3 regions of the Coprobacillus cateniformis genome follow, and region 3 is predicted to be linked to each of the others. Evidence: predicted binding sites of a transcription regulator. Region 3 holds the regulator's gene; each other region holds the start of a gene.
The links. The regulator HrcA, encoded in region 3, represses chaperone genes, less so after heat shock. The targets are predictions, from matches to a motif close to TTTTAGCACTNNNNNNNNNNNAGTGCTAAAA.
Positions count from the first base shown of each region.

Region 1: a site for HrcA is predicted at 3,369-3,399, ahead of GQF29_RS16055 (ATP-dependent Clp protease ATP-binding subunit). Genes of this name have one in related genera too.
Region 2: a site for HrcA is predicted at 3,981-4,011, ahead of GQF29_RS08895 (lactonase family protein). Genes of this name have one in related genera too.

Region 1 covers NZ_WSNW01000001.1:3,247,904-3,255,252, forward strand. The annotation lists gene vanT (serine racemase VanT catalytic subunit) at 1-447, opposite strand, end outside; gene GQF29_RS19070 (acyltransferase family protein) at 407-922, opposite strand; gene GQF29_RS16040 (acyltransferase family protein) at 973-1,458, opposite strand; gene GQF29_RS16045 (M15 family metallopeptidase) at 1,451-2,194, opposite strand; gene vanG (D-alanine--D-serine ligase VanG) at 2,172-3,236, opposite strand; gene GQF29_RS16055 (ATP-dependent Clp protease ATP-binding subunit) at 3,456-6,026, shown strand; gene bilS (flavodoxin family protein BilS) at 6,098-6,595, shown strand; gene GQF29_RS16065 (RsmE family RNA methyltransferase) at 6,664-7,349, shown strand, end outside.
Region 2 covers NZ_WSNW01000001.1:1,781,627-1,788,975, reverse strand. The annotation lists gene GQF29_RS08915 ([FeFe] hydrogenase, group A) at 21-1,394, opposite strand; gene GQF29_RS08910 (GTP pyrophosphokinase) at 1,490-2,191, opposite strand; gene GQF29_RS08905 (aminotransferase class I/II-fold pyridoxal phosphate-dependent enzyme) at 2,268-3,440, opposite strand; gene GQF29_RS08900 (Lrp/AsnC family transcriptional regulator) at 3,440-3,931, opposite strand; gene GQF29_RS08895 (lactonase family protein) at 4,036-5,067, shown strand; gene GQF29_RS08890 (putative bifunctional diguanylate cyclase/phosphodiesterase) at 5,139-7,061, shown strand; gene thiD (bifunctional hydroxymethylpyrimidine kinase/phosphomethylpyrimidine kinase) at 7,152-7,349, opposite strand, start outside.
Region 3 covers NZ_WSNW01000001.1:3,122,052-3,129,400, reverse strand. The annotation lists gene dnaK (molecular chaperone DnaK) at 1-628, opposite strand, end outside; gene grpE (nucleotide exchange factor GrpE) at 649-1,188, opposite strand; gene hrcA (heat-inducible transcriptional repressor HrcA) at 1,199-2,233, opposite strand; gene GQF29_RS15410 (hypothetical protein) at 2,803-3,129, opposite strand; gene GQF29_RS15405 (hypothetical protein) at 3,314-3,478, opposite strand; gene GQF29_RS15400 (hypothetical protein) at 4,996-5,241, opposite strand; gene GQF29_RS15395 (hypothetical protein) at 5,270-6,256, opposite strand; gene GQF29_RS15390 (hypothetical protein) at 6,360-6,695, opposite strand; gene GQF29_RS15385 (HlyD family secretion protein) at 6,768-7,349, opposite strand, start outside.

The DNA of each region.
Region 1 (7,349 bases), 130 kb from region 3:
TCGTCGAATATGTGTTAAATCATGATAATCAGCACCTAGACGATGCATACCTGAATCAATTTTTATATGGATTTGTAAAGGCAGCTGCATAGCATTTAATTGTTGACCATAATCATAGTCAATAACTGTTTGAATTAAATGATATTTTAATAAGAGTGGTGCAAGATGTGGTGCAGTAAAACCAAGAATTAATATATCCCCATGAATATGATTTTGTCTTAATATCATAGCTTCATCAATGGTTGCGACTGCAAAACAATCAATTCCTAATTTTTCTAACTCTTGAGAAATTTTTATTGCTCCATGACCATAAGCATCTGCTTTAACAACAGCCATAATCTGTTTACGAGAACGTAGTAATTTTGATATTTCTTGAACATTGTTTTCTAAAGCATCTAAATTAATCTCAACCCAACTTCGATCTGTTTGGTACTTGAGTTTTTCCATGCTGAATCATTCCTTTCTTGATGAAGATAAAAATATATGAGCAGATTATTGATAAAAGTGTTACAATGCAAAAATGTATTAAATGATTATCAATAAAATAAGTTTCTAAATGTAAAATCTTTCCTAGCATTCTTGTGACAACAATCATCATAGGATGAATAATATAAATCATCAAAGATAAATCTTTACACCTTGGATAACGCTGACCTGTATAAGATATTATAATCATAAAAAGCAAATACATAGACATAGGTAAAAATATATTCATAGCATCATGTTTGGGTATATTATAACTATTTAAAATAATAGTTTCGCCAGCCATGAAAAGAAAACTAATACAGAGTGTAATATACCAATGATATCTGGAAATTCTGCGTTGGTGCTGAGCAATATAAGCTCCTAGCCATAAAAATATTGGAGCAAAGAATAGACCATTTCGTGTATATTCACAAAATTGAAAAATAGAATTATACAAGCTTTTGAGAATAGGAATTTGAATACTGAATCCATAATAAGAATCTCCGCCTAAACCAATAATATATAAAATGATGACAAAATATATAAAATGATGACAAGAATAAATCCAAGTTTTAAAGAACAGTACTTATATATTATATAAACCAAACTTATTCCGATAAGTGTTGCAGGAAGATACCACAAATGGTAGAATGTTCCATCCATAAAAATATCCTGAATCAGATTTGGAACTGATTGAATAAGAGTATTATTATAGATTTGAATAGGAATGTATATAAAGATGCATATCAGATAAATTATTCCCAGTTGATTAAGTGTCTTTTTTAATCTTTGTAGTGTAGGTTCTCCATGTTCAAACAGAAAGAAAGCAGTTGTCATAAAAAAGAAAGGGACAGCAATTCTGCCAATAATATGTGTTGTTATAAAATCAAGTGATGGACTGATTTGTAAAAATGGGTATGTATGAATGCCAATGACAAGGATTGAAGCAATAATACGCATAATATCAATCATTGGATAATTTCTCTTATGCATATGTCCTCCAAACAGTGACAATAAAGCCATCAATATTATTTCCTGAAATTTGATATACAGCATTGTCTGCTAAAGTGATTGTTGCTGTTTGGTTTAATATTGGTACATAAAATATAGAAAATAATCGATTTTGAAAATAGTAATTTAATGGTTTGTGTATAGAATAGTTCTTTATATCTTCAATATATTCCTCTAAACATAAATGTTTTTCCATCATAAACATGGAGTGGGGAATGCCAACATAACGGAAATGCCAAGGTTCATTTGCAATATGTGTCATTGCTTCTTTGTCCTCTTCATAGCGTTGAATAAAGCCATATTGATATGCTATGTTTCTAAAGTTTTGACAAACACCTACATGTGGAAACTCTGGGCGTATAAAATCAATATGATCTGAATTGAGTCCTAAATCTATAGCAAGGCCGGTTTGATGTTCACTATGTTGTGGTAAGGCAACATAGCGATTGGTAAATTCGATGCCATTGTTATATAGTGAATCTTTATATATAAGGGTTTGTTCTTCCTCTGTACGAAAACCGCTGACAAGAGATATTTGATGTGTTTGATTTATGTCTTGGAGAATATTTTTGAGTAAGTTATATGTTCTTTTTTCTAATGAAATGTTATCTTCTTTTAAAATAGGAAGATCAGGATTGTTATGGTATGGATACTGATAATTAATAAGAATTAAATTTCCTTTATGAATATCAGCTTTATTGAGAATAATTGTTTTCATGGTTTAACCCCATTTCAATAAGTTTATCTAAAATATTTTCAAAACTATATCCAATGCCTTGCAACATGCTTGGGAAACGACTGTGAGATGTGAAGCCAGGAATTGTATTCACTTCATTAAAGACAATCTCATTTTCTGGTGTTAAGAACATATCAACTCTTGCAAAAACTTGACATCCTAAAGCTTTATAGATCATTTGTGCTGTTTCCTGAATGCGTTTTTCAATTTGAGAATCTATACGAGCAGGCATATGAATCTGTGAAGATTTTAAAGTATATTTTTCAGTAAAATCAAAAAAACCTTGTGATAATTCAATTTCATCAACACGACCGAGAATGAGTTGATCAGTTCCCATGACTGCACATCCAACTTCAAATCCCTCAATATTTTCTTCAATAAGAATCTCATTATCATAAGTAAAAGCAAATTCAATAGCTTTTTCTATTTCATCAAGATGAGTGACTTTTGTAATCCCATATGATGATCCTGCTTTTACTGGCTTCACAAAGAGTGGCAAAGAGAGTTTGAGAAAATTGTTTTTTTGCAATTGATAATCTTGCATGGATGTTAGGACAAAAGATTTTGGCACACGAATGCCTGCATGATTGACAATTTGATGAGCACGTTCTTTATCCATACATAATGCTGAACTGGCTACAGAACAACCGATGAGGGGAATGCCAGATAATGCAATTAAACCTTGAACTGTTCCATCTTCACCATTTTTACCATGTAAAATTGGAAAAATCGCATCAATGTGAACAAGTATAAAGTGATCTGTTTTCATTTCTATAAGTGCATGTTTGGTTGGATCAGGTGAAATTGTGACTTCGTGAAGAGGATGCTGCCACCATGTGTCATTTTGAATATCTAAGATATCGCCATCAAAATGATACCACTTCCCATCTTTTGTAATGCCAATCATATAAATGTTATATTTATCATGATCTAGATGACAAAGAACTGAGTATGCTGATTCAAGTGATACGCTATATTCGCTTGAATGTCCTCCAAAAAGAATTGCAATTGTTTTTTTCATAATATAACCTCCATAATTTGAATGCAGATATATTCTAACAAACAAATAATAAGAATGTCTGAAAGTGTTCATAATATATTATGATGATTTGATTAAGAAAATCTTATGAAAACATTAAGAGAGTTTGTATGATAATTTTAGCACTTTAGGGTTGACAGTGCTAAAATTAGTGGTATACTATAGTTAGCACTAAGGATATAAGAGTGCTAAAGGAGTGAGATTATGAATATAGAAAAATGGACAGCAGCAATGCAAGAAGCACTACAGAAGGCTTTTCAGGAAGTATTATCAATGTCTCGGCAAGTTGTAGATATTGAGGATCTTTTGTTAGCATTGATTGAAGACACTAGTGGTATATTTTATCGTGTTCTCGTTAAGGCTGATGTGGATATAGCAGGATTGATAAACTATTTGGAAAATAAACGTCAACAGAAACCTGTTGTAGAGGGTGTTGATGAAAGTCAACTTAGAATTTCTTATGATTTAAATCAATTGCTTACAAAAGCACAAACAACAATGTCACAATATAAAGATGAATATTTAAGCGTTGAACATTTGATTATGGCTTTGTTTGCAACACAAAGTACTTTGTGTCAGGAAATTATTCAACAATTTCATTTGAATAAAAAAAGTGTAGAAAAAATAATTGAAGATATGCGAGGAGGAAATACTGTGAATAGTCCTCATCCAGAAAATCAATATGAGGTTCTTACAAAATATGGTCGTGATTTGATTCAGGATGTACGAGATGGTAAATTAGATCCTGTTATTGGTCGTGATGAAGAAATCAGAAGAGTTGTGCAGATTTTATCACGTAAAACAAAGAATAATCCAATCTTAATTGGTGAACCAGGTGTTGGGAAAACAGCGATTGTTGAAGGCTTGGCCTGGCGTATATTTAAAAACGATGTGCCTACAAGTTTACAAAACAAAACACTTTATGAACTGGATTTAGGTTCGCTGGTTGCTGGTGCGAAGTTCCGTGGTGAATTTGAAGAAAGATTGAAAGCTGTTTTGAACGAAATCAAGAAGGCTGAAGGAAATATCATTCTTTTTATTGATGAAATTCATCAATTGGTGGGTGCAGGAAAAACTGATGGGGCTATGGATGCAGCTAATCTTTTAAAACCAATGTTAGCACGTGGAGAACTCCATTGTATTGGGGCTACAACTTTGGATGAATATCGATTATATATTGAAAAAGATGCAGCTTTAGAAAGACGTTTCCAAAAAGTGACTGTTGATGAACCTGATACAGATGATACAATTGCTATTTTACGTGGTTTGAAAGATAGTTTTGAATCACATCATGGTGTCCAAATTACAGATAGTGCAATTGTTGGAGCAGTTCATATGTCACAAAGATACATTACAGATCGTTTTTTACCAGATAAAGCAATTGACTTAATTGATGAGGCTTGCGCATCTGTGCGTATGGAAATTGATTCATTGCCAGAAGAACTTGATGTTATTACAAGAGAAAAGAATCGTCTTGAAATGGAGCGTATTTCTATTGAGAAAGAAGATAAGAATGAGGATAATGAAAGACGATTGGATGAAATTAAGAGTCGTATTGCTTCATTAGATGAGCAAATGATTGGCTTGAGTGATAAATGGAAAGAGGAAAAGAAGGCACTAGATCATATTAAAGAATTAAAGGATCAAAAAGTTCGTTTTGAAGCCTTAAAAGATAAGTATGAAACAGAGGGAAATCTTGAAGAAGCATCTAAGATTAAGTACGAAACGTTACCAAAAATCAATCAAGAAATTTCTGATTTTCAATCTCAGGAATCTGAAGATGCCTTATTACAGGAAAAAGTCAGTGTGGATACAATTAGTGAAGTGATTGCGAGATGGACTGGCATTCCAATGAATAAGTTAATGGAATCTGAAAGAGAGAAACTTTTACATCTTGATGAAATATTACGTCAACGAGTTATTGGTCAAGATGAAGCTATTGAGAAAGTAAGTGATGCTATTTTAAGATCACGTGCTGGAATCAATGATGAAAATCGTCCAATTGGTTCATTCTTATTCTTAGGACCAACTGGAGTAGGTAAAACAGAAGTCGCTAAAAGTCTGGCTGAACAGTTATTTGATAGTGAAAAGAATATTGTTCGTATTGATATGAGTGAGTATATGGAAAAATTCAGCGTTTCTCGTTTGCTTGGAGCACCACCTGGATATGTAGGCTATGAAGAAGGTGGACAATTAAGTGAAGCAGTGCGACGTGCTCCTTATAGCATTGTTTTATTGGATGAAATTGAGAAGGCACATCCGGAAGTCTTTAATGTTTTATTGCAGGTTTTAGATGATGGACGTATTACTGATTCAAAAGGAAATGTAGTAAGCTTTAAAAATACTATTATTATAATGACTTCAAATATTGGTTCTCAATATTTATTGCAAGGAAATACTGAAGAAACAAGACGTGAGGTAGAAATGGAATTAAAGCAACATTTTAAACCAGAATTCTTAAATCGTATTGATGAAACAGTTATGTTTAATTCATTAGACGAAAAGGTTGTCTATCAAATTATTGATAAATTTGTCAATCAGTTATCTTCAAGATTAGCAGATAAGAAAATCACAATTGAAATTAGCAATGAAGCAAAAGCTGAGATTGCAAGAGAAGGCTTTGATCCGACTTTTGGAGCAAGACCATTAAAACGTTTTATTCAAGGGCATATTGAAACTTTAATTGCTAAAGAAATGATTAAAGGAACAATTCAAAAAGGTGATCATGTTGCTGTGGAATATAGTCATGGTCAATTTGGATTAAGTAAGGCATAAGGGAACTTATGCTTTTTTCTTTTCAAGTCTAATAAATAGGTGTATGATATTGACGAAAGAAGGGTTATATTATGAAAAGTGCAATTGTTTATAAGAGTGTAGGTGGAAATACAAAACTTTTGGCTGATATCATTGCTCAGCAACTTCATATCAAAGCTCAATCTTTAATAACTTCAGTTGATGTAGAAGATGTGGAACTTGTCTATGTTGGTTTTTGGACTGACAAAGGAGAGTGTGATGAAGATGTAAAAAGATTCTTAAAAGGCTTACATCATCAAAAAATATTTTTGTTTGGAACAGCAGGATTTGGTGGAGATAAAAGTTATTTTCAGGGAATTCTCACAAGAGTTCAAACTTATATAGATGATACAAATGAGATTGTAGGAACATATATGTGTCAGGGGAAAATGCCTGATAGTGTCAAACAAAGATACTTAAAAATGTCATTAGAAAAACCTCATGATGAACATATTCAACAAATGATTGCTAATTTTGAAGAAGCAGTAACACATCCAGATCTACAGGATTTAGAAAACCTCAGGAGTGCAATTTTAGAAACTGTCAAATAAGAGAAAAAGGTATCCTTTTTCTTTTTATATCGAATGAATTGTGATAAAATAGCCAAAGGAGGGTGTATATGCAAAGATACTTTATTGATGAAAAATGTCTAAAAGATGAAGAGATTCGAATTGATGCTTATAACCATAAACATATGCAAAGAGTTATGCGTTATCATAATGGTGATCAAGTGATTTGTATTTTGCCATCCGCTAAGACTTATATATATGAAATTATAGATATTGAAACAGGATTACTAAAACGCGTTGAAGAACTTCATGAAAATCATGAGTTAGATGTGAATGTGACTTTGATTTATGGCTTGCCAAAGAGTGATAAATTTGAATGGGTTTTACAAAAAGCAACAGAGTTAGGTGTTAAGAGAATTGTTCCATTTTTGTCAAAACGTAGTATTATTAAAACCGATGCTAAAACTTTTTCGAAAAAAGAAGAACGTTATCAACGCATTTTAAAAGAAGCGAGTGAGCAGTCTTATCGTCAAATGATACCAGAGTTAACTCAGTTAATAACAATCAAAGATTTATCTCAATATCTATCAGATATTAATTTAGTGGCTTATGAGGAAGCAAGTAAGCGTGGCGAAGAATGTTGTTTTGCTTCAGCATTAAAACAGAATTATCAAACACTAACAATTATTGTGGGACCAGAAGGTGGTTTTGATCAATCTGAAATTGAGCAAATGAAAGCTTTAGGTATTCAGGAATGTTCGTTAGGAAAAAGGATTTTAAGAAGTGAAACTGCACC
Region 2 (7,349 bases), 1.3 Mb from region 3:
AATAGAGACTCATACATTTTTTATTTTCCTAATTCCTTACTTCTATCTATATAAGTTGTATGTAGCATGTTTTCTGCTAAATCACTCATTGGTTCTTGATAGAAATCCTTATATAACTGTTGAATTTCAGGATTATCATGACTTTTTCTTAAATTCATTGATTGGTCTCTGTTATAAAGTCCTGCAATTCTTTTTGCGCGAAGGAGATCGCCCTGATATTTCGTATCTTTTGGTTGACCACCACCACCAATACAACCACCTGGACATGTCATAACTTCAACAAAGTGATACTTTTTATCAGCAGTCTTCATCTTTTCAATAAATTGACTTGCATTTTTTGTACCAAAAATCACTGCAATATTTACTGTTATACCATTCATATCTACACTTGCTTCTTTAACATCATCCAATCCCCTTACAGGCGTATATGTAAGCAAATTGATTGGAGCTGATTCACCTGTCATTATTTCATAAGCAGTACGAAGTGCTGCTTCCATAACTCCACCTGAGTTTCCAAAAATAACACCAGCTCCACTTGCTTCACCCATTAGTGAATCAAACTTTGAATCTTTTAAAGATGTAAAATCAATATTTTCCTCTTTAGCCCACTTTGCGAGTTCTCTTGTCGTAATCACATAATCCATATCACGCATATTATCAATTCCTAAATATTTCCCAGCATCACACATCTCTTCTCTTTTGATTTCATATTTTTTGGCTGTACAAGGTGTAACAGCTATATTAACAATTTGAGTTGGATCTATGTTCATTTTTTTAGCAAAATAAGTTTTTACTGTGGGCCCTTGCATACCAATTGGACTCTTAGCAGTTGAAAGATGATTACGCATTTCTGGATGATAAATTTCTAAATATTTTACCCAAGCTGGGCAACAACTTGTGAATTGCGGTAAAGGCTTAGTTTGCTTTGTTAGGCGACGTATTAATTCTGTACCTTCTTCAAGAATAGTTAAGTCAGCTGAGAAATTTGTATCTAAAACATATTTAGCTCCTAGTTTTCTTAATAAAGCAATCATTTTACCTTCTACAAAAGTTCCATCTTCCATACCAAACTCTTCTCCTAAGGCAATTCTTACTGATGGTGATGTGTTAAAGATAATAATTTTATCAGAATTTTTCATGTCTTCTTGAATGAAAGGATATTCATAAGTTTCATGAATACTTGAGACTGGACATACATTTGCACATTGTCCACAATTGATACATACTGCTCTATCTAATGTATCTTCTAAGCTATACGTTCCATGAACCCCAATATAATCTTGACAGATATTCTTACATTGACCACACTTAATACATTTTTCTTCATCTCTTTGAATTGATGGATTATCACATTCTATGGGTACACGAATATCCATTCCTAAATGTTTGCTCATACATTATCCTCCTCTTAAATAGTAATCGTTACTATTATTATATCATCATGGAAAATATTGTCAAACAAAAGAGATATCTATAATGATATCTCAGTTTATTGAATCTCTGAATCATTATTCAGACGATTGTGTATACTTTGCATTTTATAATCTAACTCTGATATAGACATTGCACACTGGATTAATTCTTTTTTGATATCTTCAGGAACATTATTATCAGTTTTATATTTTAATTTATGTTCTAATGAAGCCCAGAAGTCCATAGCTATTGTTCTTAATTGAACTTCTACATGAATAGGCTGTACACCTTCAGCTAAAAATATAGGCACCTCTAACACTAAATGCAAACTTCTATAACCATTATCTTTTGGATTTTGAATATAATCTTTTATCTTGATAAGCTTAATATCATCTTGATTAATCAATAATTGAGCCACAACATAGACATCATCTATATAATTACATATCACACGAATTCCAGCAATATCATGTATATGACGCATAATTTCTTTTTCAGTCAATGTCACATCTTTATCTATCGCCTTTTTTATAATACTTTCTGGCTTTTTTAATCTAGACTCAATATGATGAATAGGATTATGATCATATTTCACCTTGAATTCAGAATCTAGTATCTCCAATTTTGTTCGAATTTCTTTAATCCCAGCTTCATAAAGCTGCTCCATACGTAATAAACTATTAACATTTTCCAAAATTGGATTTTTAACAACTTGATTAAGAATATTCTTTTTTAATCTCTTATTATCCAATAATCTTATTTTATCTTTCTTCAACATTTCACAATCTCCTTACCACTATTTAATACAATCGAGATGAACTCATGGTGAACTGATTGAAAAGCAAGAAAAGAGTCTAACGACTCTTTATTTTATCAACAAATATTTTTATTTTCTCTGTTGCGATTTTTAGTTCCTCAATACTATAAGCATATGAAACACGAATGAATCCTTCACCAGCTGGTCCAAATGCTGTTCCTGGTACACATGCTACCTTTTGATCTTCTAAGAGTTTTTCACAAAACTCATCTGAAGATAGTCCTGTTGATTGAATGCATGGGAAAACATAGAATGCACCTAATGGCTTAAATGTTTCTAATCCCATATCATTAAATGTTTTCACAAGAAAATTTCTTCTTGTTCTATATGAATCACGCATTTTCATAACTTCTTCCTGACAGTGTCTTAAACCTTCAATGGCACCATATTGTGCTGGTGATGGGGCTGACATAATAACATATTGATGAATCTTGCACATAGCACTAGACAAAACCGAATTGGAAAGAATATAACCTAAACGCCACCCTGTCATAGCATGTGCCTTTGAAAAACCACTGACAATAATTACTTGATCTTTAATTTCATCAAATGATGCAATTGAACAAAATTCCTCTTCATAACTTATTTCTGCATAAATTTCATCAGATAGAATAATAATTCCAGTCTCTTTTAGGATAGGAACTATCTTTTCATAATCCTCTTTTGTCATAAATCCACCAGTTGGATTAGACGGATAGTTTAACAAAATTGCTTTTGTCTTTGGAGTTATAGCAGCCTTTAATAAATCAGGAGTCAATTTAAATTGATCTTCATGACGAAGATTGATAGCAACTGGAACTCCACCTGCCAATTCAACACCTGGGGCATAAGCAACATAGCCTGGATCTAAAACAATCATTTCATCACCTGGATTAATAATTGAACGAATAGCAATATCTATTCCCTCAGATCCACCCACAGTGACAATACATTCTTTTTCAGGATGATATGATACCTGAAATCTTTTTTTATAGTAATTACATATTTCTTTACGTAATTCTAATAAACCACGATTAGCAGTGTAAAAAGTACGTCCTTTTTCAATAGAATATATTGCTGCTTCTCTAATTGCCCAAGGTGTTGTAAAATCTGGTTCCCCAACTCCAAGAGAAATAACTCCCTCCATTTGTGAGGCCAAATCAAAGAATTTTCTAATTCCACTAGGCTTAATAAGTTTAACACGGTCACTCAACATATTTTCATAATCCATTATGGAGTCACCACCAATCTATCATTAGAACCATCTTCATCTTCAATTAAAACAACACCATTATTTTTATATTGTTTTAATACAAAGAATGTTGATGTCCCTGTCACACCATCTAAACATGCTAATTTACTTGCTACAAAGTGAGCAACTTCCTGCATTGTTTTCCCTTTGACTATAGCTACAAATTCAAAACTACCACTTAAGAGATACATTGTATCGACTTCATCAAATTTATAAATACGACTTGCGATTCTATCATAACCATACTCTCTTTCTGGATTTGCATTGATTTGAATCAAGGCAGTGACAATTTCAGCATGAGTTAAATCCCAATTAACAATTGTATGATATCCACAAATGACTTTTTCTTTTTCTAATTCTGTTAATCTATCAATAACATTATCTTTCGTTTCTTCTAAGGCGGCCGCTAGATCAGTAATTTTCATCCTTGCATTTTTCTGTAACAAACTTAGTAATAACTTATCTTCCATAACGATCACTCCTTCTTTTATATTATATTTATTGTAGTACATTTTTTTATATTAGTAAATAGAATATTATTGTGTTAAAATAGATTTATGAAAGGGGTTTACTTATGAAAACATTCTATGTTGCCAGTTATGGAAAAAATAATGATAAGGGAATTTATATCATGAGACTTAATGAAGAGACACTTGAGATGCAACGTGTTCAGCAGATAGTCACGCAGGATTACCCTTCGTATATGATAACTAAAGATCATGTTCTATATGTTGCATATAAAAATGCCAGTTCATTGAATGATGGTGGAGGATTAGGGAGTTTCTCAATTTATAAAGATGAATTAATTCTTAATAATAATTATAATTCTAGTGGAAGATCTTATACACATTTATGTGTTGATGATACTCTCCGTTATATTTTTGCAGCAAATTATCATATTGGTGCAACAGCTTCTTATCAATTAGATAACAAAACAATAACTCAGAAAATTTCTGCTGTAAGACATAAAGGACTTGGACCTGATCTTTTAAAAAGGCAAACTGGACCCCATGCTCATTATGTTGGTATTACACCAGATAAACAATTTGTATATTCTGTAGACTTAGGTGCAGATAAAGTTGTTATGTATCGCTTTCATCAAGGGGTATTATTAGAAGATGCTGATTATACTCTCAATGTTATTCCTGGTTCTGGACCACGTCACATGATTTTTTCATATGATGGTCGTTTTGCTTATCTTGTGAATGAAATTGCGAATAATATTATGGTTTTTAAATACTCTGAAGGCCGTTTTAGTCTTATTCAAGCTATTCATTGTATTCCTAGACATTTCAAGGGGTTCTCAAGTGCATCTGCTATTCGTATGACATCAACTGGTGAACATTTATTTGTATCTAATCGCGGTCATGATAGTATTGCGATGTATCGTGTCAATAAAGAATCTGGTAAAATATCATTATTGTATATGGTTCATACTGGTAAAGGTCCTAGAGATTTTCATATTATTAATGATCAGTTCTTAATTGTTGGCTGTCAAGGTGATAATCAATTACAAGTATTAACCTTTGATGAAGATAATGAAAAATTACTTATGAGCGACTCAACAATAGATTTACCTGCACCTGTTTGTATAGCATTTGAATAACAGATAGACTCTTCTTAGCATTAAGAAGGGTTTTTATAGTTTGAATATCTTAAATGACAAGGAGGGATATCTTGTATTGGAATATTATACCTGAATGTATATCAATTATCATTCTTCTTATTATATGGTCTTACTCTAGAAAAGGAAGCAATTTACCAACGTTAACAAATCAGTTATTTCAGGCCTGTTTTTTAGTCACATTTCTCGCTATATCTACTAATATTCTATCAACTTGTATGTTGACTTATACTCAAATTTTTCCAATTTGGATGATAGAACTTGTGACGACTATTTACTTTATCTTCACCCCTTTAATGGGAATGATTTATTTCTTATATTCATCAACTCTTATTTACAATCATACAAAACTATCAAAAATAATGTGGTTAGGAACCTTGCCTGGACTTATTTATATCCTTATTGTCCTTTCCAATCCTTTTTCACATATATTGTTTAGTTTATCATCTGAAGGTGTTTACAATCAGGGTTCATTTATTTTTATAACTTACTTGTTATTTTACTTATACTGTTTGTTTTGTCTTATCATTGTGATTATCAATAAGAAAAAAATAAATTATCATATTTACAAGATACTTAGTGTCTTTCCACTTATTGCAGTTGCTGTTATTGTTATTCAACAAATTTATCCAAATATTATCCTCTCTGGAACAGCAGCTACTATGGCTTTATTAATTATTTATCTTCATTTGCAAAATAAGCAATTAACCTTAGATTCTTTAACAAATTTACCTAATCGTTCTGAACTATTTCAAATGATGGAAATATTAATTGAAAAATATGGTCATGATCCATTTGTTTTGCTTGTTATTTCTCTTAGAGATTTTAAGAAGATTAATGAATCATATGGACATGCTATGGGAAACGAATTATTAGTTAAATTTTCAGAGTTTTTATCTTCCATTGCACCATTAAATAGTGTTTATCGTTTTAATGGTGATGAATTTGCTATTTTAATTCAACATGAACAACGTCATTTGGTAAAACAAATTATTGATCTACTTGATAAAAAAACAATCTCTCCCTGGATAATTCAAGATTATAGTTTTTATGTTTCCACTGTTGCTGGAGTTGCAACTTATCCTCAAAGTGCTACAACAGCCGAAAAGATATTGAATGCTGTAGAATATGCTGTTATTCAAGCTAAACGTGATTCATCGAAGCAAGTCCATTACTGTGATGAAAATATTATGAACAGTATCAATAGAAGAGAGAGAATTATTGAGATATTAAAGGATAAAATAGCCAAACAGAGTTTTGAACTCTATTATCAACCTATTATTGATTTAAAAACTGGTAAGTATGATTTTGCTGAATCTCTAGTGAGAATTCCAAACTCATCATTGGGTCCATTATATCCTAATGAATTTATTCCAATTGCTGAAGAAACTGGTCTTATTATAGAAATAACTTATCAGATTCTTGAAAAAGCATGTGAATTTATAAATCATTTATCAAAAGAAAATATTCATATAAAATCTGTACATGTTAATTTTTCAGCTTATCAATTTAATGAATCAAACTTATCAAATAAAGTCATTGAGATTATAGAATCACATCATATCCCTTTATCAAAAATAAAAATAGAATTTACTGAAAGCACAATAGCTAAAAATGTAGAAGTTGTTACTCATTTTGCAAATTATGTAGCCCAAAAAGGAATTCGTATGGGTTTAGATGATTTTGGAACAGGCTACTCTAATATTGCAACAGTTATTGGTATTCCATTTGGTACTATCAAACTTGATAGAAGTTTAATATTAGCTGCTATGGATAATGAAAAGTCAGCTGGTCTTGTTAAAAACATAACACGTTCTTTTCAAGATTTAGGTTGTTCTGTTGTTGCAGAGGGTGTCGAAACGAAAGAACAAAATCAGTTTGTAAAAGATTGTCAAATAGATTTTGTACAAGGCTTCTATTATGCCAAGCCTATGCCTGAAAAAGATGTTATTGAATTCCTAAAACATAATACTTAATCATATTTATTATAAATAAAAGATGAAATACCTTTATTGATAATTAAGTGTATTTCATCTTCTTTTTTATTCCCTATTGAGAAAAATAAACTATCTCTTTTGCTTCAAATTCCAACAATGATTTAATGGTCCACTTCCATGCCCTAAATCAAGATTTGCTTTTAAGGCCCCACTAATATAATCTTTTGCTTTTCGAACACTTGTAATCATATCATATCCAGAAGCTAAATGACTTGCAATAGCACTAGATAAAGTACATCCAGTTCCATGTGTATTTGGATTATCTAT
Region 3 (7,349 bases):
AGTTCATAACTTTTTCATCAAAGTCATCTCCACCTAAACGGTTATCTCCAGCTGTCGCTAATACTTCAAACATACCATCTGCCAAATCAAGGATTGAAACGTCAAATGTTCCTCCTCCTAAGTCATATACCAATACTTTTTGTTCAGTATCTAATTTATCAACACCAAATGCTAAAGCAGCAGCAGTAGGTTCGTTAATGATACGTTCAACATCTAGTCCCGCAATTTTACCAGCATCTTTTGTAGCTTGTCTTTGTGCATCATTGAAATATGCTGGTACAGTAATAACTGCTTTTGTAACTGTTTCACCCAAATATGCTTCTGCAGTTGCTTTTAAGTTTTGTAAAATCATTGCAGAGATTTCTTGAGGTGTATATTCTTTACCATTTACATTTTCTTTATAATTTGTACCCATATGTCTTTTTACAGACATAACTGTATCTTTATTAGTAACAGCTTGACGTTTTGCAGCTTCACCAACAACGATTTCTCCATTTTTGAATGCAACAACTGATGCAGTTGTTCTTAATCCTTCAGGATTTGCAATAACTTTTGCTTCTCCATTTTCCATCACACTTACGCATGAGTTTGTAGTACCTAAATCAATACCAATAATTTTGTTTCCCATAATATAAATCCTCCTTATAACTATTCATTAACTTTAACTAAAGATGCACGAATAACGCGATCTTTCAATTTATAACCTTTTTGAAGTTCTTCCACAACGATATTTGAATCAAAATTTTCATCGTTGGTTGTCATCACAGCCTGATGGAAATTTGGATCAAATTCCTTACCTTGAGCTTCAATCGCTTCAACACCATTCTTTTCAAGAATAGCCATTAACTGATCAAAAATCATTTGATACCCTTTTAAGAATGTTTGAATTTCTTCACTCGGTTCCTGAACATTCAAAGAACGTTCAAAATTGTCAACTACAGGAAGTAATTCTTCAATAAAATCTTGCATCATAAATTTCATAGAGTTTTGATGTTCTTTTTCTAACCTTCTCTTTGAGTTTTCCATATCTGCAAAAACTTTATAATAATCCGTCTTCCATGTATTCACTTCTTCTTCAAGCTTTGCAACTTTATCCTCAAGTGAATCAGTTGCTGTTTCTTCAACAACTTCTGTTTCTTCTTGCTTTACTTCTTCATCAACTTTTTTTTCTTTCTTTTCCTTTGCCATACTTTCACCTCTATTCATCATCTTCATCATTGCTTAGCAAAACTGTTTCTAAACTTTTAGAAATATACTCAACCAAAGAAACAACTTTTTCATAAGGCATACGTGTTGGCCCTATAACCGATATTGATCCTTTGGATTCATTGCCTGTTTTAAACGATGCACTGATGACAGAGACATCACTTAAATCTTCAATGGGTGATTCACTTCCAATCCTTACACTTACACCCTCTTCAATAGCAATAGGTTCTAAACTTTTCCATGACTGTGAATTCTCAAAAGCAGAGACCAGCTGTCTAAGTTTATTCACATCATTATATTCAGGTTGATACAACATATTTTCTTTACCCGAGAAATAAACATTACTATTGGCGAATTTCATAAATGATTCTAAAAACGCATTGAATAAAACTTCATGTTCTTTAATTCGAGCACTCAATATTGGCCGCACATCTCTTTCCAAGCGATAAGCCACTTGATTAATTGGTGTTCCATCCAACAAATCATTCATAACATTCACACAACTTGTTAAATCTTCTAAATAAGCATTATTCTTAACTTTAAAAATACGATTTTCAACATGCCCTTTGTCTGTTACAATAATTGCTGTCACACTATGCTCTGTCAAAGGAACAAGTGTAATATTTTGCAATCGTTCATAATCAGAATTAGGACCTAAAGCTACTGTAGTCAAATGAGTAAGTTCACTTAAAATTTGACAACTTTCCTGAATAATCTCATTTAAAGAGCGATGCCGGTCACCAAGAATCATAGCAACTTGATTTTTGACATCGTCATCAACATTAGGCTGCATTAATGTATTGACATAAAAGCGATACCCTTGTGTTGAGGGCACACGTCCTGATGACGTATGTGTTTTTTCTAAATATCCATTTTCTTCAAGAAATGACATTTCATTACGAATTGTCGCACTTGAATAAGGAAGCATATACTTTGTCATAAGTGTTTTTGAACCAACTGGTTCAGCTGTTTCAACAAACTCTTCAACAATACACTTGAATATAAGCAATTGTCGTGCACTCAGCATATCACAACCTCCTTTTAGCACTCCTTTTATCTTTGTGCTAATTTTATTATACTCATGTTTTTAGCACTGTCAACACTTTTGTGCTAAAAAACAAAAATAACTGAATTCAATTCAGTTATCAACTCTGCACTCCCCTTTATATAAACAAAAGAGATCAATACATATATGAATATCAACAGGATGTTTCTTAAATACGTTTTCCTTAGTTCTTTTTGTTGTTTCATAAAATAAGTAAAAATATCTTGTAGCATCCTTTTCAGTTCTAAAAACAAAATCCTGCTAAACCTAAACCACACAATGAGAACATTAACAATCATCGAACGGATCATTTCGAACCAATCGTATAGTTGAGTTTTTCCTATAATAGTTCTTATTTTTTACTAAATACACATAGATAAAAACTAGCAACTAACACATATAAACAACAAAACAGGAATATATATAATATATAACAATCATGCAGAAAACAAATCTAAACAAGCTAATATAAGTTTAAAATATTTGAATGTTCTCATAAAAAAGTATCCTCCTTATAATTATTAATATATGAGGGATAAATCCCCCATATATTAATAAAATACTCTATGTTTATCTAAATATAATACAGCCACTCCAACTCCTAATACTGCTGCACACATAAACGCTACACCACCAATATATAACGCAGCGTTAGCGATTGCAGGTCCAAATAATGCAACACCTTTCCAATAAGCAATAGTAGCTAAAGATTTCATAAAACCAGCTGTGATACCACATTGATATGATGCGATTTTTCTAATGGCACTACTTCTATTCCATAATCCCTTTAAATTCCTTGCTAATGTAGCACTACCACCTTTCCCATTTTCTTCAACATCTAACTCTAAAAACTCTTTATCTTCAATAAAAAGATACATATCAGACTTTCTTAGAAATAAAGCCTGATTATATATATATCCTGCATCATATACAAAAAAGTAAAAAGCTCTTTTTTTTCATTTGATCAGAGTTTCTCAATAGGTCATCTAATGTCTTTATAAATTCATCAACTTCTTCCTTCACCTTTGGTATCCCCATTACAATCAGTGGAACAAAATGACTTTATAATATTTTTAAATAGATATCCTTTCGACAAACATCTTTTCGATAATCAATCTTGATAAAATAAATAAGCATCCCTTGAACAAATAGAAAAACAAGCAATGTACCTAGATTTAAGACTTCATTTTCTAAAAAACGCATGACTGTTGACCATAGAATAGTCATTTCAACTATCCATAAATAGACCTTAATGACCTTAAAATTAAAAACTTTAATAAAAGTATAAATAAGCAAAAACATGCTATAGTCATTGCACCACCAAAATAACTCATCATCACCTTCACTCTCACCTCTTATTCACTATACATTTATAATCCCTATTTGTAAAATCAACAGTACAAAGAGCAATTATCTTGATATCTTTATTGACTTACTATTTTATGAAGATTTAAAGTGATCAAATATTAATAAATACAATAATTAAGACTATGCCAATAACTGTTCCCAAGCGCAAAGAAGTAAATAACAATTTTTTCGTTTATTGTCAATGTTTTAAAAATCAATCAGATTCATTTTTTACCATAAATAAAAATCCCAATAGCAACAACAATAGAAATAATATTATAAATCAAATAGTATCATCTTGAAAAGGAATCACTTATCTTGAACCTAAAAGTAGCAATGCTAATATATATGTAAACCAATCACTAAATTTCATTTTCCCCTCTCATAAGAACAACATTTAATAAATAAATTATATATGATAATAATTCCGATAGAAATCAAGTAAAAATATTCAAAATCATTTATAATTTATATTTAATTATATAGTACATAGTTCCTGATACAACAATATCAAAACAGATCATTCCAACTTGAAGTACAAGAGGCATACTATCAAAAAAAAGATGGTAACGCCAGGAATCCAGTAACTATTAACAAAACAAATAAAATACATATAATAGCTATTTTAAGTTTTTCCAATTTATTAGACTCCATTCTTTTACTTATAATTTCCATACTCCATAACAATTATCCTATAATCATGTATCGTGTTTCTCCCATATTTTAATTATCACAGAACTGATAGAAGACCGTTTTATACTCCCATTATCATTCCACAGAAATCACTAAGTTCCTGTGCTCCAAGCCATCTACATGTATATTTTTTTATCATATTTTTTATTGTACTACTCAAAATATTTTTAATAGATTAGCCCCCATACAAATCATAAATTGCAAAGACAACAATATTCACATGATTTAAAAAGACAACATCTAAATACAGTATTCCACCTTCTTCAATTTCTACGTAATTTAATATAAATCAGAAAGCAATGTTATAGTACATTGTTATAGTACATTGTTATAGTACATTGCCTTGCAATATTGTAATTTTTAAAATCCAAACGAAATTGATGAATAGTCCCAATCGTAAGAGTATCACAAAAATTAAGTTGAAAAGCCTCATTCATTATAGATACAAGATAGAATCCCATAAAACGCTCGTTAAGAATCATTAGACTATTATTAGTCATTTACTTATGCAGATATATTTATCAATATTATATTCCTTATCAGTATCATAAACAGAAGAATCAATCTGATAAACATATCTGATGTTATTCTTGGTCTAAATTTAAGTGGTTTTGAGACAGCAAATTCTAAAATCTTTTAATAACATAGATTCATTAAATTGAGTTATATTTTTTGATAAATCTAACTAAATATTCTAAAAGCATTTATAGCCAACTGATTAAATCAATAATATATACAATCCATTTCCTTATTTTAGAATCACAAACACCCAGATAGAAAGTAACTCCTATCGAATAACAAACAAAAAATATTATGGATCCCAACCAAATAGCTCCATTACATAACTCAGAATTTAAAAGAATAGCAATAATACCTAATATTGATAAAACATCTGTAATTATCAACAAATTAATAACTAACTTCTTATTAACAAACTTCTGGTTTTTCATCAGCATCTTCCTTTCATTTTTATTTATTTTATCGAAAAATATTCCTATAAATTTTCCTTCTTATTTGTATACTGGATGTACCATTTATATAATTTTTCAATTCATTAATTCTCGTATTATATAAATCAATAATTTGAAAATTCCAATTATCTTCTTCACAAAACAAATTCAACATTGACAATATTTTTATTTTATTGCTTTCTCTATTCAAACAAATTCTTAAGTCTATATAATCAAATATCAAATCTAAACATTCTATTTCTATTGATTGACCATATTTCAAAATAATGAGTTCTATTATATTATCTAATTTAAATAAATATTCACTTAAATAATTTTTATTCAAAACAATCATTAATTTTAAGCAGTTCAACATTTCATTTGGTTTATTAATAACATCATCAATATTCTTTTCTAGATAACTAATATGCCAACTGATTAATTCTAAATTGACAACACTAGTGAAAAGAAGTTCATTAAAAAAATATTTACTATGAGTGTCTTTAAAACTATTAAGAAAATTAATTGTAACTTTATATAAAATATATGAAAACAATAAAAATAGAAACAAATATAACTGCCAGTATATTCCAATCGCAAATAAAGTGAAAGCCAATAAAAAAATATATATATTTTCTTGTTTATATATTTTCTTCATTAAAGAATATTTCTCATTAAAATTATTTAAGTTAACATCACTTAGATCACACAAATTTTTATAGAAAACATAATTTGATGGTCCAAATAGAACGATTAATTTTCCATCAACCAAAACAATCGGATATAAACATATAACTGAATATTTTATTTTTTTTATTTTGCATAATAAAATAAAAAAAATAGTTTTTAAATAATGGAGACATAGCCCAGAAGTCATCAATACCATAATATAAAAACAAAAATAAAAAATAGCATGATCAACAAATATTTCTATACTAATTATATAAATATACAATAAAAATGAAATAAGTGTTGTTAGTATAAGCATACCTAAATAATAAATATAAGTTTTCATTATTGTTTCACCAAATATCTTTCTATATAATTTTTTTTATAAACAATATCTAAATAGCAGCAAATAAGCAGCTGCCATTTAGGACAATGTAATACTTCCCTTGTTAATAAAAAGTTCTTTTATTATACAGATATATCATAAATGCTGCAGTTCCTGCAAGCGCTATTCCAGCTAGCCAAAAACCGCCAATAGTCAAAGCAGTTCTTGTTACAACATATCCGAATTTGCAGACTGCTTTAATATAAGACATCTTAGCAATTGTTCCAATAGTTCCTAAAGTTATCCCTACTGCCTTACAAGACATTCTAAACCCTTGACTTCTACCCCATAATCCCTTGATATTCTTATAGAGCATTGTCATGCTTCCACCATCTAAATACATCATCTCCTCTTCTTCAATTTCTACATAGTTTCTTGGTAAATTCATTGTTAATTCCATAACATTCTCCTCCTTTTCTTTACCAAAATTTATATAAAATAGAGTTATGTATATACTCTACTTTATACCATATTAATTCTTAAAACTCAATAATTCTAATAGCCAATCTAAATAAGTTTCTTTCTCATAGACAATTCTCGCTACAACTGGCATTGATTTTATAACATCTATCTGAGATCCATCTGTCGAATGAAGCTGTTTATTGTCCAAAGACACAAGACACTTATATAACACAATATTTCCTTGTTCTGTTTCTTGTGTTAATGTTCCTGAATCTATCGAAACAAGTTTTCCATTTAGTGTTCCATATTTTTGTATATTGACTCCATTAATCGCAACCTTCACATCATTGTTAAGTTGTACCTTAGAGATATCAGTTGCCTGTATATAGGCTTCTACAATCATCTGATCATCTTTATTGGTACTAATTTCAGCAACTGTTTGTCCTTTTTGAATGGTCACACCTTCCTTGATTGTTGAAAGATAATGAACATAACCATCCTGTGATGCTTTCACTGTTGTAAGAGCATCCTGTGACTGATATGCTTTTAACTGTCCTTCTAGCTCAACTAAGGTAGACTGTAATGCTGTACGAGTATTCCCTGCTTCACTAATCAACTGAATCTTTGTTTGTTCTGCTTGTGAAGAACTTGT